One region of the Nocardioides secundeburneus genome, then DNA from elsewhere that is predicted to be linked to it. Evidence: predicted binding sites of a transcription regulator. Region 1 holds the regulator's gene; each other region holds the start of a gene.
The links. The regulator LexA, encoded in region 1, represses DNA repair genes until DNA is damaged. The targets are predictions, from matches to a motif close to TCGAACANNTGTTCGA.

Region 1 (4,295 bases):
CCGGTCGGCCCGGTCGCCGATGACGAACCAGTCCATCTGGGCGCGCTTGGCGTCGAGGTCGAGCACCGAGAAGCCGTGGTCGTCGAAGTTGAGGTACTTGATGTGGCGGTTGTTGGCCAGGATCGTCGCCTCGACGGCGGTGCTGGTCGTGTGGGCGGGCGTGCCGGTGATGTCCTTGAGGTTGTTCGAGGTCACCGACGTGCACACGAACTCGACGGCGCCCGCGCCGCTGAGCGGGTAGGTGCCGACGTCGTAGGGCACCTCGGCCGCCCAGCCGGAGTGGATGTCGCCGGTGACGAACAAAGCGTTCTGCACGTGGTGGTCCCTGATGTGAGCGAGGATCCGCTGCCGGTCGGCGGTGTAGCCGTCCCACTGGTCGACGTTGTAGGGCAGGCCGTCGTCGGGCAGCAGGCCGGTGACGTCGTTGATCGGGCCGATCAGGTCGGCGGGCAGCTGCGCGAACGTGACCGGCGAGATCATCACCGGGTTGCCGATCACCTTCCAGAACGCCTGCGGGCGGGTCAACGACTCCTTCAGCCAGCGCAGCTGGGCCGCACTGGTGATGGTGCGGCGGGGGTCGCTGACCCCGGCGTCGGCGGACGGGACGGGGGAGGGGAGCGCGGTCTCGACCGGTGCCGAGCGGTAGCTGCGCAGGTCGAGCATGCTGATCTCGGCCAGCCGTCCGAAGGTCAGGCGCCGGTAGAGGCGCGTGCCGTCTCCGAGACGGGCGCTGCCGCTCATGCGCACCGGCATCCACTCGTCGTAGGCGCGGTGGGCGCGGGCGCGACGGCGGTGGTAGTCGCCCTCGTCGGCCTGGTGGTTCTCAGCTCCGCCCTGCCACTGGTCGTTGGTGACCTCGTGGTCGTCCCACGTGACGATCCACGGGTACTTGGCGTGCAGGGCCTGCAGGTCGGGGTCGGTCTTGTACTGCGCGTGCCGTCGCCGGTAGTCGGAGAGGGAGACCATCTCGTGCCGCGGGTCGTGCGTGCGGATGTCGCGGTCGGTGCTGCCGTAGCCGTACTCGCCGGGGCCGTACTCGTAGAGGTAGTCGCCGAGGTGCAGGACGGCGTGCAGGTCGTCGCGCCGGGCGAGCCCGCGGTAGGCGGCGAACCAGCCGGCCTGCCAGTTGGTGCACGAGACCACCCCGAACCGCAGGTTGCGCGGGCGGGCGCCGGCGGCCGGTGCGGTGCGGAACCGGCCCGTCCGGCTGTGGGTGCCCCGGAAGCCGAAGCGGTAGTAGTACCACCGGGCCGGCTTCAGGCCGGCGACGTCGACCTTCACCGTGTGGTCGCGGGCGGCGCTGGTGACGACGGCGCCGCGGCGCTGGATGCGGCGGAAGTCCCGGCGCGTCGAGACCTCCCAGGTCACCGTCACCTGCGGGCCCCGGCCCGACCCCGGCCGGGCCGCCGCGGTCGGGGTCACGCGCGTCCAGATCACCACCTGGCGCGGCATCGGGTCGCCCGAGGCGACGCCGTGCGCGAAGTAGCGGCGTCCGGCCCGTCGGCGCGGGGACTCGGAGTCGTCGGCGGCGGCGCCGAGCGTGCCGGCCCCGCCGGCGAAAGTGGTCAGGGCGGCGCCGGCGGAGCCGGTCGCGATCACGGTGCGACGGCGCACCGGGAGCTCGGAGGTCACGCCGGGTCCAACGACGATCCCCGGCCGGGGGTACGGCCCCGACGCTCTGGTCGCCGGACGTTCACCTCCTCGTCGCGGACGGCGCCGACACGCCGTTCGAACACATGTTTGATCTCGGCCCTCTTTGGTGGGACAGTGCGGTCATGCCTCGCAGCCGCACGTCCGACGACTCCGCGAACCGCTCGGCGACCAAGGTGCACGAGCTTCCCGACGCTCCCGCCGACGCCACCGGGCTCACCCCGCGCCAGCAGCGCGTGCTGTCCACCATCAAGGACAGCATCGAGCAGCGCGGCTACCCGCCGAGCATGCGCGAGATCGGCGAGGCCGTCGGCCTCACCAGCACCTCGAGCGTCGCCCACCAGCTGCGGGTGCTCGAGCAGAAGGGCTTCCTCAAGCGCGACCCCAACCGGCCGCGGGCGCTCGAGGTCTTCCTGCCCGAGGTCATGGCCGCCCGGCGCTCGATCGGCTCGGCCGACGAGACCAGCTACGACGAGACCGGCATCGGCGACGTCGCCGTCCCCCCGGTCAACGTCCCGCTCCTGGGCCGGATCGCCGCCGGCGGACCCATCCTGGCCGAGGAGAACCTCGAGTCGGTGTTCCCGCTGCCGCAGCAGCTGGTCGGCGACGGCGCCCTGTTCCTCCTCGAGGTCTCCGGCGAGTCGATGATCGATGCCGCCATCTGCGACGGCGACTACGTCGTCGTCCGGCAGGAGCAGACGGCCGACAATGGCACCATCGTGGCCGCGATGATCGACGGCGAGGCCACGGTCAAGACCCTGCAGCGCAAGGACGGCAAGGTCTGGCTCCTGCCGCACAACCCGGCCTTCGAGCCCATCGACGGCACCCACGCCACCATCGTCGGCGTCGTCACGGCGGTGCTGCGCAAGCTCTAGGGCTCGATCAGCGCGGCGTCGAGCCCGGCGCGGTCCGGCGGCGACCCTGCTTCTCGAACAGGGCCATCGCCGGTGCGGCGAGCGAGGGCGCCAGGCTCGAGCCACGCATCAACCCGCCCCGCCAGGCCGGCACGGTGCGCAGCACGCGACGCGAGCCGAGCAGGCCGACGACGGCGTCCGCGATGTCCTCGGTGCCCAGCAGGCGTCCGCCCGACTGCACGAGGTGCCGTCCGCGGCCGTCGGCCATCGCCTCGACCATCGCGGTCGCGACGCCGTCGGGCAGCACCGCGTGCACGCCCACCCCCGACGGCGCCTCCAGCGCCGTCGACGAGGTGATCGAGACGACCGCGGCCTTGGTCGCGGCGTAGACTGACAGCCCGGGCACCGGGCCGAGGCCCGACAGCGACGCCACGTTGACCACCTGGCCGCCGCGCCCGGTCGCCTCGAACGCATCGAGCGCGGTCCGCATGCCCCACAGCACGCCGAGCACGTTGATCTCCACCAGCCCGCGCACCTGGTCGTCGGAGAGGTCGACCAGGTCGCCGTCGAAGCCGACGCCGGCGTTGTTCACCCACACGCCCAGCGGCGCGAGACCGGACGCCGCCGCGGCGACCTCGCGGTGCGCCGCCGGGTCGCGCACGTCCTGGACGACGCCGGTCGCGCCGATCTCCGAGGCCGTGGCCGCCACCGCGGCCGCGTCGACGTCGGTGACCACCACCCGGTGTCCGGTGGCCACGAGGCGCTCGGCGACGGCACGTCCGATGCCGCGCGCGGCGCCGGTGACGACGGCGCTGGTGGGCACGGACACGGTGGCGCTGCGGGACCCCATGCGGGCATGCTGCCGCACCGGGCCCGGCCGCGGGCGTAACCGTCGTCACAGTGCGGCGTTAGCCAGGCATGCGCCGTCCCGTTGCCGCGATCGCGACCAGCCTCCTGCTGCCGCTGCTGGTCGCCGTGCCCACCTCGCCCGCACCGGCGGCCCCCGCCGCCATCTCCGGCACCCCCGCCGCCGACCGGGCCGAGCCGGGCACCGCCGCGAAGCCGAAGCCACGCCGGCCGCGCTACGAGGCCCGCATCCGGTGGACGAAGCACGGCATCCCGCACATCACCGCGACGAACGTCGCCTCACTCGGCTTCGGCAGCGGCTACGCCGCGACCGAGGCCTCGGCCTGCACGTTGTTCGACACGATCGTCACCGGTCGCGGGCTCCGATCGCGGTGGTTCGGCCCGGGTGGCCGCTACGACGACCACGTGTCGATGAACGGCACCAACCTGCAGGTCGACACGCTCGTCACCGACCTGCGCAACCGGCGCGTCGTCGAGCGGCTGCTGGCGAGCGGGGCCGGCCCCGGTCGTGAGCCGCGTGCGCTGGTGCGCGGCTACGTCGCCGGCATCAACCGGTGGCTGCGCACCCGCAGGATCACCGACCCGGCGTGCCGAGGGGCGGGCTACCTGCGGCCCGACGTCACCACCCTCGACCTCTGGTACGGCGTCTACCTCGCGAACCTGCTCGCCTCGACCGGCGTGTTCGTCAAGGAGATCGCCGACGCCGACCCGCCGTCGCTCACCGAGCCCGGCCTGCCCGAGCTGCCGCTGCGGGCCTCGCAGGTCGACCGCGACGCGCTGCTGACGGCGCTCGGCAAGGACCCCGCCAGCCCGTTCGGCTCCAACGCCACGGCCGTCGGCGGAGCCGAGACCTCGACCCGGCGCGGCATGCTGCTCGGCAACCCGCACTTCCCGTGGCAGGGCCGCTACCGCTTCACCCAGCAG
Region 2 (4,295 bases), on a different contig from region 1:
CTGGTCGATCTCTCGGTCGGCGCGGGCGACCGCCTGTGGGCGGCCTGGGCGTCGGGCCAGACGGTGCGCGCCTCACGCAGCAACCCGGCCGGCACCGCCTGGGGCGCACCGGTCGCGCTCGGCAGCGTGCGCGTCGACGGCAACCCGAGCACGTGGAGCGTCGACGTCGCGGCCGACGGCGGGCCCGCCGACGTCGTCGTCGGCACCAGTCGTCAGCTCGTGCACCAGCGCGTGCTGCCGGGCCTCACGCTCGGCGCCAGCCCCAGGTCGTGGGACGGCGACCGCCGCCGGCGGGTGCAGTTCCGCGCCACCGACGCCGGAGCGCCGGTGGGCGGCGTCGTCGTGCTGGCCCGCGGCCAGCGCTGCACGACCAACGCGACCGGCACCTGCCGCATCCGCTTCGGCCGGTCGGGGCCGCGGCGTTTCACGGCGACGGCGGTCAGGGCCGGCTACACGAAGGCCGCGGCCGGGTTGCGGGTGCTCCAGTAGGCGCCCTGGCCTACCGGGGCTCGGCCACTCTCGCGCCCGGCGTCGCCTGGTCGGCCTCGACCGAGATCACGAAGCCGTCGCCGTGGGTCGTCACGCCGGTCACGACGGCCTGCTCGACGGCGTCGACGGCGTACTCGCGCCGGACGACGAGCGGGTCGCGGCGCAGGTCCTTCACGAGCGCGACGGCGAGACCGATCATCACCAGCAGGAACGGCACCGCGGCGACGATGGTGATGGTCTTGAGCCCGTCGAGCGCCGTCTCGCCGCCCGCGAGCAGCAGCACGGCGGCCACGGCCCCGGTCGCGCAACCCCAGAAGATCACGTTGAGCCGCTTCGGCTCGTCGGTGCCGCGCTCGGAGAGCGTGCCCATCACGATCGAGGCGGCGTCGGCGCCGGAGACGAAGAAGATGCCGACGAGCACCATGACGACGATGCTGGTGAGCGTCGCCCACGGCAGCTGGTCGAGGGTGCCGAACAGCTGCGACTCGGAGGCGCCCTCACCGAAGATGTCGACGCCGGTCTGCTGCAGGTCGATCGCCGTCCCGCCGAAGATCGCGAACCACACCAGGCTGACGACGCTCGGCACCAGCAGCACGCCCGTGACGAACTGACGGATCGTGCGACCGCGCGAGATCCGGGCGATGAACATGCCGACGAACGGCGTCCACGACACCCACCAGGCCCAGTAGAAGACGGTCCAGGTCTGCAGCCAGGCGTCGACGTCGGCACCCTCGGCGCCGGTCCGGCCGATCATCATCGGCAGGTCGCCGGCGTAGCTGCCGATCGCGGTCGGGAGCAGGTTGAGGATGAACACCGTCGGGCCGACGACGAAGACGAAGAGGGCGAGCCCGATCGCGAGCACCATGTTGATGTTCGACAGCCACTGGATGCCCTTGGCGACCCCGGAGACCGCCGACAGCACGAAGGCGACGGTGAGCCCGGCGATGATCGCGACGAGCACCGCGTTGCCGACCTCGCCGATGCCGGCCACGATCTGCAGGCCGCTGCTGATCTGCACCGCACCGAGGCCGAGCGAGGCGGCCGAGCCGAAGAGCGTGGCGAAGATGGCCAGCATGTCGATCACCTGGCCGGCCGGACCGTGCGCGCGGCGTCCGAGGAGCGGCTCGAAGGCTGCCGAGATGAGCTGCGGCCGGCCCTTGCGGTAGACGCCGTAGGCGATCGAGAGACCGACCACGGCGTAGATGGCCCACGGGTGGAAGGTCCAGTGGAACATCGTGTGCGACAGCGCGTGCTGGGCCGCCTCGGCGTTGCCGGCCGGGCCGGTGCCCGGCGGCGGCTCGGCGAAGAAGGCCAGCGGCTCGGCCACGCCGTAGAACATCAGGCCGATGCCCATGCCCGCGCTGAACATCATCGCGATCCACGAGATCGTGCGGAACTCCGGCTCCTCGTCGTCACGTCCGAGCGGGATGCGCCCGAAGCGGCCGAGGGCGAGCCAAAGCACGAAGACGACGAACCCGGTCGCGGTCAGCACGAAGAGCCAGCCGAGGCTGTCCATCACCCAGGTGAGCGCGTTGGTCGACGCCGAGGCGAGCGAGTCGGTGTCCACGAAGCCCCAGACGATGAACCCGAGCGCGAAGAGGGCCGGGACGGCGAACACGACCCGGTCGATGCCGCTCCTGGCCGGTGCGGTCGGCTCGTCGACGGACGCGTGGGGCGAATCGTCGAGGGCCGCGTCGAGGGCCGGGTGTGGCGTGTTCAGCTCGCTCGCGTCGATCGTGGATGGGCGTCGGGTCTCGGGTCGGTCGTCTTGCAATGTCACTCAGTAGCCCTATCGGACTAGCCCGAACGGGTCAAGCCGCGCTCGGGTCCGTCGCGCTTGGGGCGTCGGGTTGGTGTGTGGATCGTCACGGGCGTTGCTTGCTTGCCGTCTCGAGGACTGACGTGCGTGGTCGGGTTGGCCGCGCGCGGTAGCACGCCGCGTCTCGGCCTCAAGGACCAATCCGTTCGTCGTGCTGTATCACGGTTTTGGGAATTGGTCCTTGACCCCGAGCCTCTCGCGGCGTGCTCGTCCGGCGCGTGCGGTGGCGCCTCCGCAAGCTCCGGCGCACCGCCCGCCGAATGCGCGGCCAGCGGAGGGAACCCGAGCCGGATTCGGGCCGAGTCAATATCGAGCATACGTTCGAATCCGTGATATCATGGCCTATGGCCACCGCGACAAAGACAAGCAGCGATCCGCTGCTCGTTGCCGTGCGTAGCCGTCGCCTCGCCGAGGCCGACGCACAGGTCGAGACCCTGAAGTCCGTGCTCGCGTGGGCTGAGCGGAACGAGGCCACCTCGGACGAGGTCGTCGTGCTGCTGCAATCGATCGAACGTCCTTTGCACCTGGCCGGTCCGGGTGCGCCGGCGGTGCCGGAGTACGCCGCGCTCGACCTCGCCCTCTCGCTCGGGATGTCGACCGACGCCGGGCTGACCTACCTCGGTCGGGCACTCGAGCTGTGTCACCGGCTCCCGCGGTTGTACCTGCGGGTGGTCAAGCACGAGGTCGCGCTGTGGCGGGCGTTCAAGATCGCTGACGCGACCATGAGCCTGTCCGAAGCGGCGGCGTGGCACGTCGACCGGTTCATCGCACCGGTCGCGGACCGGTGCTCGTTCGCCCAGCTCGACCGCACCGTCGACGCGGCCCGGGCCGAGCACGACCCCGCCGATGCTGAGGCCCGACGGTTGGCGGCCTTGGAGGACCGACGCGTCACCGTGTACCTCGCGGGTGCGACCACCGACGGCACCGTCGACGTCGTCGCCACGTTGGACACCGCGGACGCGGTCGATCTCGAGCACGCTCTGCGCGACGGCGCCCAGACGTTGGCCGACCTCGGTTCCACCGAGACGTTGGACGTCCGACGCTCGCAAGCCCTCGGAGAGATGGCCCGCACCCAGTTGTCGTTGGACTTCGACACCAGCGGTGGTGGTCGTGGGGTGACGATCTACGCCCACCTCGACGCGGTGAATCCGGACCTGCCGGGACTGCTCGACAACACCCAGACCCCGCTCCTCGTCCACCAGGTCCGCGAATGGTGCGAAGCCGCCGGCACCAAGGTCACCGTCAAGCCGGTCATCGACCTCGCCGAACCAGCCGAGACACCCGCCTACCGACCCAGTGATGCGATCCGTGAACGCGTCACGCTCCGCGACCGGTGCTGCGTCTTCCCCGACTGCACCCGACGCCGGGTCGACCTCGACCACATCGTTCCGTTCGAGTCCGGCGGCGTCACCGCGACCTGGAACCTCGCCCTGCTCTGCCGCAGGCACCACCGCGCCAAGACCCACGGCCACTGGTCCTACCGGATGATCGAACCAGGCCTCTACACCTGGACCAGCCCCACCGGCACCGAGAAGACCGTCGACCGCAGGCCACCACCCAGCACCCACACCCGCCGACATCCCTGACCACCCCCACCAGCCCCGCGCACGACGTGAGCGGGGCTACCGGCGCGCCCGAGGTCGGCTCAGCGCGTCTGCTCCTCCAGCAGCTCGATCACGTGCCGGTAGTCGTAGCCGGTGGCCCTGGTCATGCCGATCTCGCAGGTGCGGTTGCACGAGGCGTGGGCGGCGGCGTCGACCTCGCGGACCTCGCGCGCCTCGGCCGCGGTGGCTGACGCCGTCAGCTCGGGGTGCAGCATGCCGCGGTCGCCGGCGAAGGCGCAGCAGCCCCAGTCGACCGGCACGTGCACCTCGTCGGCGACGGCGCCCGCGACGGCGCGCAGGGCGTCGTCGGCACCGAGCTGGGTCGACGAGCAGGTCGGGTGGAGCGACAGGCTCGGCAGCCGGGTGCCCTCGGGCAGTAGCGG
Region 3 (4,295 bases), on a different contig from region 1:
CTCGGCCAGCTCGGCGCCGTCGTCGCGGCGATCCCGATGACCATCGCGCTGCGCGAGCTCGGCTGGACGACGGCCTACCTGGCCACCGCCTCGCTCGGCGTCGTGCTCGCAGTCGCCCTGGTCGTCGTCGTCCGCGACGCACCCGAGCAGCGGCGCGTGGTCGGCCCGCAGCTGTCGCTGGCCACCGTGCGGCGCAGCCTCACCGCGTCGTGGGGCCACCCCGGCACCCGCCTCGGGTTCTGGATGCACTTCACCTCGCAGTTCAGCGCCACGACCATGTCGCTGCTGTGGGGCTACCCGTTCCTGGTCGAGGGCGAGGGTCTGTCCGAGCACACGGCCGGCCTGCTGCTGAGCCTCGTGGTGGTCGCGATCATGTACAGCGGCCCGTTGCTCGGCTACCTCGTCTCGCGGCACCCGTGGCACCGCTCGTCGATGGTGCTGGTCATCGTCACCGCCATCGTGGCGGTCTGGACGGCGGTGCTCGTCTGGCCGGGCGACGCGCCGCTGTGGCTGCTGGTGCTGCTCACCCAGGTGATCGGCATCGGCGGCCCGGCCTCGATGATCGGCTTCGACCTCGCGCGCACCTCGAACCCGGCCGACCGGCTCGCCAGCGCGACCGGCATCATCAACCAGGCGGGCTTCTCGGCCTCGCTCGTGCTCGTCGTCGCCATCGGCCTGATCCTCGACTGGCGTACCCCCGGCGCCGGCAGCAGCTACACGCCCGAGGCCTTCCGCTGGGCCATGGCCGCGCAGTACCCGCTCTGGGCCCTCGGCCTCCTGCAGATCTGGCGCTACCGGGTGCGGGTGCGCCGCGTCATCGACCGTGCCACGCTCGAGGCCGGCCTCCACGTGCCGACATGATGGTGGCGTGATGGTCGAGCACACCGACGACGGCCGCTACATCGTGGTCGACGGACGACGCTGGCGGGCCACCGACCCGGACATCCCGACCGAGCGCCGCGACGAGCTGCAGAAGATCCTCATGGCCTGGCGCCGCGCGGTGAGGACGGCGCGGGGCACCGACGACGAGGCGCGGGTCCGGGCCGGCGTCCAGGCGGCCAAGGTCGCGCTCGGCGAGCGCGGCACGCCGTGGTGGGAGCAGTCCGACGACGAGCGCCGCGCCCGGTGGGAGGCCGACGTCCCGCAACCGTGACGGCGTCGCTCAGGCGCCGGCGCGCGGGGCGTACATGATGACCGCGACGCCGACCAGGCAGATCAACGCTCCCGTGACGTCGTAGCGGTCGGGTCGGAACCCGTCGACGACCATGCCCCAGGCGAGCGAGCCGGCGACGAACACGCCGCCGTACGCGGCCAGGATGCGGCCGAACTCGGCATCGGGCTGGAGCGTCGCGACGAAGCCGTAGATGCCGAGGGCGATGACGCCGAGGCCGATCCAGACCCAGCCCCGGTGCTCGCGGACGCCCTGCCAGACGAGCCAGGCGCCGCCGATCTCGGCGACCGCTGCGGCGAGGAACAGCACGATGCTGCGCAGGGTGTCCATGGGGGTCGAGCGTATCGGCGGGTCTACGTGCGATGACGTGCGTGGTCGGGTTGGCCGCGCGCGGTAGCACGCCGCGTCTCGGCCTCAAGGACCAATCCCCACGCCTGACTGTTGATGCGAGTTGGGGATTGGTCCTTGACCCCGAGCCTCGTGCGGCGTGCTGGTCCGGCGCGTGCGGTGGCGCCTCCGCAAGCTCCGGCGCACCGCCCGCCAAGCGCCGCCAGGGGAAGGATTTGGGTTGGGTTTGTGATCGGGATTGAGTCGAACATACGTTCGAATCCGTGGTAGCATGGCCTATGGCCACCTCGACCCGCACCAGCAGCGATCCGCTGCTGCTTGCGGTGCGTGGCCGTCGCCTCGCCGAGGCTGACGCGCAGGTCGAGACGCTGAAGTCGGTCTTGGCGTGGGCTGAGCGGAACGTCGCTTCGAGCGACGAGGTCGTCGTGTTGCTGCAGTCGGTGGAGCGTCCGTTGCACCTGGCCGGGCCGGGTGCTCCGGCGGTGCCGGAGTACGCCGCGCTCGACCTCGCCCTGTCTCTGGGGATGTCGACCGATGCCGGCCTGACCTACCTGGGTCGGGCGCTTGAGCTCGCCCACCGGCTCCCTCGGTTGTACCTGCGGGTGGTCAAGCACGAGGTCGCGCTGTGGCGGGCGTTCAAGATCACGGACGCGACCATGACCCTGTCCGAGACCGCAGCCTGGCACGTCGATAAGGCGATCACCCCTGTGGCGGAGCGGTGCTCGTTCGCGCAGCTCGACCGCACCGTCGACGCCGCTCGCGCCGAGCACGACCCCGCCGAGGCTGAGGCCCGACGGCTGGCTGCGCTCGAGGACCGGCGCGTGACCGTGTACCTCGCGGGTGCGACCACCGACGGCACCGACGGCACCGTCGATGTCGTCGCCACGTTGGACACCGCTGATGCGATCGATCTCGAACATGCGCTGCGTGACGGCGCGCAGGCCCTTGCCGACCTCGGGTCGACCGAGACGTTGGACGTCCGACGGTCCCAGGCGCTGGGGGAGATGGCCCGCACGCAGCTCGCGCTCGATCTCGACACCAGCGGCACCGGGCGTGGGGTCACGATCTACGCCCACCTCGACGCCGCCAACCCGGACCTGCCCGGGCTGCTCGACAGCACCCAGACCCCGCTCCTCGTCGAGCAGGTCCGTGAATGGTGTCAGGCGGCCGGCACCAAGGTCGCCGTCAAGCCCGTCATCGACCTCGCCGAACCCCACGAGACCCCCGCCTACCGACCCAGCGACGCGATCCGTGAACGCGTCACGCTCCGCGACCGGTGCTGCGTCTTCCCCGACTGCAGCAGGCGTCGGGTCGACCTCGACCACGTCATGGCGTGGGAGTCCGGTGGCATCACCGCGACCTGGAACCTCGCGCTGCTCTGCCGCAGGCACCATCGAGCGAAGACCCACGGCCGGTGGTCGTACCGGATGGTCGAACCCGGCCTCTACGCCTGGACCTCACCGACCGGCGTCGAGTCAGTCGTCGACCGGCGTCCACCACCCGGCACCCACGCCCGCCGACATCCCTGACCGCCCCATCAGCCCGCCGTCCACCCCGACCGCGGGCCATGGGCACGCACGTACCGTCCGTTCACCGACACCTGAGACCCTCACGCGGTGAGCGACACGGTGAAGCGGGACGACGTCGTGCCCCTCCGGCAGGCGACCCGCGCGTGGTTCCTGGTCTCGTTGCAGACCTTCGGCGGCCCCGCCGGCCAGATCGCGGTCATGCAGCGGATGCTCGTCGACGAGCGTCGGTGGATCGGTCAGCAGCGGTTCCTGTTCGCCCTGTCCTACTGCACGCTGTTGCCGGGTCCGGAGGCGCAGCAGCTCGCGACCTACGTCGGCTGGCTGCTCAACGGCGTGCGCGGAGCGCTCGTCGCCGGCGTGCTGTTCGTCCTGCCGGGTCTGGTCGCGATGCTCGTCCTGTCGGCGGTCTACGTGACGTACGGCGACACCGCGGTGCTCGACGGGCTGTTCCTCGGCCTCGGGCCCGCGGTGCTGGCGATCGTCGTCCAAGCGGTGCTGCGCATCGCTCGTCGCAGCATGACCCACCCGGTCCTGGTCGCACTGGCCGTCTCGTCGTTCGTCGCCCTCGCCTTCTTCGCCGTCCCGTTCCCGTATGTGCTGGTCGTCGCGGCCGTCGTGGGGTGGACGGCGCGACGCGCCCTGGCGACGTCGTCCGCGTCGGCACCCCCGGACGACGGCCCGCCGCCCCTGGTGCCCGACGAGGCTCTGCACGCCGACCGGCCGTCGTCACGCCGCACCGCAGCCGTGCTGGGGATCGGGCTGGTCCTGTGGATGGCCCCGGTCGCGCTTGCGGCCATGGTGCTCGGCGGCGGCAGCACGGTCGTCGACCAAGGCGTGTTCTTCGGTGGCACCGCGGTGATCTCGTTCGGCGGCGCCTACGCGGTGCTGGCGTTCGTCGCGCAGCGAGCGGTCGACGTCTACGGCTGGCTCTCGCCGGGGGAGATGGTGCGCGGCCTCGCGCTGGCCGAGACGACCCCGGGGCCACTGGTCATGGTGGTGCAGTTCGTCGCGTTCCTCGGCGCCTACCGCGACCCCGGCGCGCTGTCGCCCTGGGCGGCCGCCGTCGTCGCCTCGCTCGTGGTCACCTGGGTCACCTTCGTGCCGAGCTTCGTGTTCATCCTGCTCGGTGCGCCCTACGTCGAGCGGCTGCGTGGGCACCGGGGGCTGACGGCCGCGCTGACGGGCATCACCGCCGCGGTCGTCGGCGTGATCGCGAGCCTGGCCCTCTACTTCGCCGTCCACACGCT
Region 4 (4,295 bases), on a different contig from region 1:
TCGCGATCTCCGACCTCGTGCGTGAGTGGAAGTCCGAGGGTCGACCCGGCGGCCGCGAGCAGCTGCTGCACCGCCTCGCCGCCACCGGCAACATCTACGTGCCGCGGTTCTACGACGTCTCCTACGACGACGCCTCCGGCCAGATCGTGTCGGTGACGCCGACCAAGCCGGGCGTGCCGCACCGCGTCACCAAGCACACCCTCATGGACCTCGACGCCTGGCCCTACCCGGCCAAGCCGCTCGTGCCGCTCGCCGAGACCGTGCACGAGCGCTTCAGCGTCGAGATCTTCCGCGGCTGCACGCGCGGCTGCCGCTTCTGCCAGGCCGGCATGATCACCCGCCCGGTGCGCGAGCGCAGCCTGACCACGATCGGCGCCATGGTCGAGAACGGCATCCGCAAGTCGGGCTTCGAGGAGGTCGGCCTGCTCTCGCTCTCCAGCGCCGACCACACCGAGATCGGCGACCTCGCCACCGACCTCGCCGACCGCTACGAGGGCTCCAACGTCTCGCTGTCGCTGCCCTCGACCCGCGTCGACGCGTTCAACATCAGCCTGGCCAACGAGTTCTCGCGCAACGGACGCCGCTCCGGGCTCACCTTCGCCCCCGAGGGCGGCAGCGAGCGCATGCGCAAGGTGATCAACAAGATGGTCACCGAGGAGGACCTCATCCGCACCGTCGCCGCGGCCTACAGCCACGGCTGGCGCCAGGTGAAGCTCTACTTCATGGTGGGCCTGCCCACCGAGGAGCTCGAGGACGTCCTCCAGGTCGCCGAGCTGGCCAAGGCCGTGATCAAGAAAGGCCGCGAGGTCACCGGCAAGAACGACATCCGCTGCACCGTCTCCATCGGCGGGTTCGTGCCCAAGCCCCACACGCCGTTCCAGTGGGCCGCCCAGCTCGACGTCGAGACCACCGACGACCGCCTGCAGCAGCTGCGCGACGTCGTCCGCGCCGACAAGCGCTACGGCCGGGCCATCGGCTTCCGCTACCACGACGGCAAGCCCGGCATCATCGAAGGACTCCTCTCGCGCGGCGACCGCCGCGTCGGCCGCGTCATCGAGTCCGTGTGGCGCGACGGCGGCCGCTTCGACGGCTGGAGCGAGCACTTCTCCTACGAGCGCTGGACCACGGCCGCGGCCGCGGCCCTGGAGGGCACCGGCGTCGACCTCGCGTGGTTCACCACCCGCGAGCGGGGCTACGACGAGACCCTGCCCTGGGACCACCTCGACTCCGGCCTCGACAAGGACTGGCTGTGGGCCGACTGGGAGGACGCCCTCGCGGTCGCCGACGGATCCGCCGACGTCGAGGTCGAGGACTGCCGCTGGACGCCGTGCTACGACTGTGGCGTGTGCCCGGAGATGGGCACCGAGATCCAGATCGGGCCGACCGGTCAGCGGCTGCTGCCCCTATCGGTGGTCTGAGGCCGCGGCCTCGGGTCAGCCGCGGCCGAGCAGGGTGCCGCCGTTGACCTGGAGGATCTGCCCGGTGGTCCAGCCGGCGTCCTCGGCGGTGAGGTAGGCGACGGCGGAGGCGACCTCGTCGGGGGTGCCGGGCCGGTTCATCGGGATCGGGCCGACGCGCGATGCGTAGAGCTCGTCGGTCATCCGCGCCGACCAGAACTCGGTGTCGGGCACGAAGCCGGGCGCGACCACGTTGACCGTGATCTCCTCCGGCGCGAGCTGCGTGGCGAGGCCGAGGCCCCAGCCGTGCAGCGCTGCCTTGGCCGCGCCGTAGGGGCCGGCCCCGCGCAGGCCGGCGATCGACGACATCAGCACGATCCGCCCGCCCGGGCGGGCCATCCGCGGGAGCAGCGCCTCGGTGGTGAGCACCGCGGTGACCACGTTGCCCTCGAAGTCGGCCCGGAACCCCTCGGCCACCGCGGCCAGGCCGTCCCCGCCCGCGGCGTAGTTGCCGCCGGCGTTGTTGACCAGCACGTGCACCTGCTCGGGCGCCGCCTCGGCCAGCCGGGCCACGGCGTCGGGGTCGGTCAGGTCGGCGGAGTGGGTGCTGACCGCCTCGCGGCCCACGCTCGCGTTGATCGCCTCCGCGGTGTCGTCGAGGGGTTGCTGGCGCCTCCCCACGACCAGGACGTCGCAGCCGTCCGTCGCGAGGCGGGCCGCGATCGCCCTGCCGAGTCCGGTTCCGCCGCCGGTCACCACTGCGTTCCTGGTCATGGGTCGAGCGTAGGTCGATCCGCGTGATCAGCTCCGGGTGACTGCCGTGCGTGGTCGGGTTGGCCGCGCGCGGTAGCACGCCGCGTCTCGGCCTCAAGGACCAATCCCCACGGTGAGCCGTCACACGGTTTCGGGGATTGGTCCTTGACCCCGAGCCTCTCGCGGCGTGCTGGTCCGGCGCGTGCGGTGGCGCCTCCGCAAGCTCCGGCGCACCGCCCGCCACAGCGCGGCCCAGGGGAGGGAGCTAGGTCGGGTTCGTGGTCGACTTCGAGTCGAATGTGTGTTCGATTCTGTGGTATCATGGCTTATGGTCACCGCGACGAAGAGCAGCAGCGATCCGCTGCTGCTCGCGGTGCGTGGCCGGCGGCTCGCTGAGGCTGGAGCGCAGGTCGAGACGCTGAAGTCGGTCCTGGCGTGGGCCGAACGGAACGAAGCCACCTCGGACGAGGTCATCGTGCTGTTCCAGTCGGTCGAGCGGCCGTTGCACCTGGCCGGTCCGGGTGCTCCGGCGGTGCCGGAGTACGCCGCGCTCGACCTCGCCCTCTCGCTCGGGACGTCGACCGACGCCGGGCTGACCTACCTCGGTCGGGCACTCGAGCTCTGCCACCGGCTCCCGAAGCTCTACCTCCGCGTGGTCAAGCACGAGGTGCCGGTGTGGCGGGCGTTCAAGATCGCGGACGCGACCATGTCGCTGTCCGAGACCGCCACCTGGCACGTCGACAAGGCGATCACCCCGGTCGCGGACCGGTGCTCGTTCGCCCAGCTCGACCGCACCGTCGACGCCGCCCGGGCCGAGCACGACCCCGCCGATGCTGAGGCCCGACGTCTCGCCGCGCTCGAGGACCGGGGCGTCACCGTGTACCTCGCGGGTGCGACCACCGACGGCACCGTCGACGTCATCGCCACCCTCGACACCGCCGACGCGATCGACCTCGAACACGCCCTGCGCGACGGCGCCCAGACGTTGGCTGACCTCGGCTCCACCGAGACCCTCGACGTCCGACGGTCCCAAGCCCTGGGGGAGATGGCCCGCCATCAACTCAGTCTTGATCTCGACACCAGCGGTGGTGGGCGTGGGGTGACGATCTACGCCCACCTCGACGCGGTGAACCCGGACCTGCCCGGTCTGCTCGACAACACCCAGACCCCGCTCCTCGTCCAGCAGGTCCGCTCCTGGTGCGAGACCGCCGGCACGAAGGTCGTCGTGAAGCCGGTCATCGACCTCGCCGAACCAGCCGAGACCCCCGCCTACCGACCCTCCGATGCGATCCGCGAACGCGTCACCCTGCGAGACCGGTGCTGCGTCTTCCCCGACTGCACCCGGCGCCGGGTCGACCTCGACCACATCGTCCCGTTCGAGTCCGGCGGCATCACCGCCACCTGGAACCTCGCCCTCCTCTGCCGACGCCACCACCGCGCCAAGACCCACGGCCACTGGTCGTACCGCATGGTCGAACCCGGCCTCTACCACTGGACCAGCCCCACCGGCACCGAGAAGACCGTCGACCGACGGCCACCACCCGGCACCCACGCCCGCCGACATCCCTGACCGCCCCCACCAGCCCCGACTCCGACCGGACCGGGGCTACCGGCGCGTGATGGGATCGGTGTCGTGGATCGAGCAGGGATCATCGCGGCGTTCGCCGACGTCTTCGACGAGGCGCTGGTCTTCCACGGATACACGCCGCAGCTGCGCGACTACGACCTCTACGTCTACGTGCACGCGCCGACGGGCTCGGGGCGCGACCCGGTGCACATGCGTTACCGCTTCACGCACTGCGTCGTGGCCGAGGCGCGGACGGCGATCGCGCCCGAGATCTGGCGGAGGTCGCTCGACGAGCGGCTGCTCGACCACCGGGCCGCCCTCGAGGCCGACCTCGACGGCTACGTCTGGGGCGTCGAGTGGCAGGTGCTCTACCCGGGCCTGACGCTCCTCGACCGCTCCGACGACGCCGAGCGCTGGGCGGCGGAGGTCGGGATCACGTTCCACGAGGCGCAGGTCGCGACCAACGGTCACGACCTGCGCCTGGTGTTCTCCGACCTCGTGGTCGCCGAGGTCGAACCCCGGCACGTGCCGTTCCGGGTCTCCGACTAGCGGTCAGACGGTCGCGACCTCGACCTCGC

Region 2: the regulator LexA is predicted to act here: its motif matches at 2,618-2,633, upstream of ABFT23_RS21380 (HNH endonuclease signature motif containing protein).
Region 3: the regulator LexA is predicted to act here: its motif matches at 1,763-1,778, upstream of ABFT23_RS09370 (HNH endonuclease signature motif containing protein).
Region 4: the regulator LexA is predicted to act here: its motif matches at 2,444-2,459, upstream of ABFT23_RS19140 (HNH endonuclease signature motif containing protein).

What each region holds. Positions count from the first base shown of each region.
Region 1 covers NZ_JBDUUE010000009.1:34,586-38,880, forward strand. The annotation lists gene ABFT23_RS21680 (alkaline phosphatase D family protein) at 1-1,632, opposite strand, end outside; gene lexA (transcriptional repressor LexA) at 1,776-2,525, shown strand; gene ABFT23_RS21690 (SDR family oxidoreductase) at 2,533-3,354, opposite strand; gene ABFT23_RS21695 (penicillin acylase family protein) at 3,423-4,295, shown strand, end outside.
Region 2 covers NZ_JBDUUE010000008.1:170,999-175,293, reverse strand. The annotation lists gene ABFT23_RS21390 (hypothetical protein) at 1-489, shown strand, start outside; gene ABFT23_RS21385 (BCCT family transporter) at 500-2,269, opposite strand; gene ABFT23_RS21380 (HNH endonuclease signature motif containing protein) at 2,698-3,894, shown strand; gene ABFT23_RS21375 (FAD-binding and (Fe-S)-binding domain-containing protein) at 3,954-4,295, opposite strand, start outside.
Region 3 covers NZ_JBDUUE010000003.1:260,393-264,687, forward strand. The annotation lists gene ABFT23_RS09355 (MFS transporter) at 1-861, shown strand, start outside; gene ABFT23_RS09360 (hypothetical protein) at 872-1,153, shown strand; gene ABFT23_RS09365 (YnfA family protein) at 1,163-1,501, opposite strand; gene ABFT23_RS09370 (HNH endonuclease signature motif containing protein) at 1,798-3,048, shown strand; gene chrA (chromate efflux transporter) at 3,136-4,295, shown strand, end outside.
Region 4 covers NZ_JBDUUE010000007.1:69,885-74,179, forward strand. The annotation lists gene ABFT23_RS19130 (TIGR03960 family B12-binding radical SAM protein) at 1-1,418, shown strand, start outside; gene ABFT23_RS19135 (SDR family NAD(P)-dependent oxidoreductase) at 1,434-2,171, opposite strand; gene ABFT23_RS19140 (HNH endonuclease signature motif containing protein) at 2,479-3,720, shown strand; gene ABFT23_RS19145 (YxiG-like protein) at 3,784-4,266, shown strand; gene ABFT23_RS19150 (PTS fructose transporter subunit IIABC) at 4,270-4,295, opposite strand, start outside.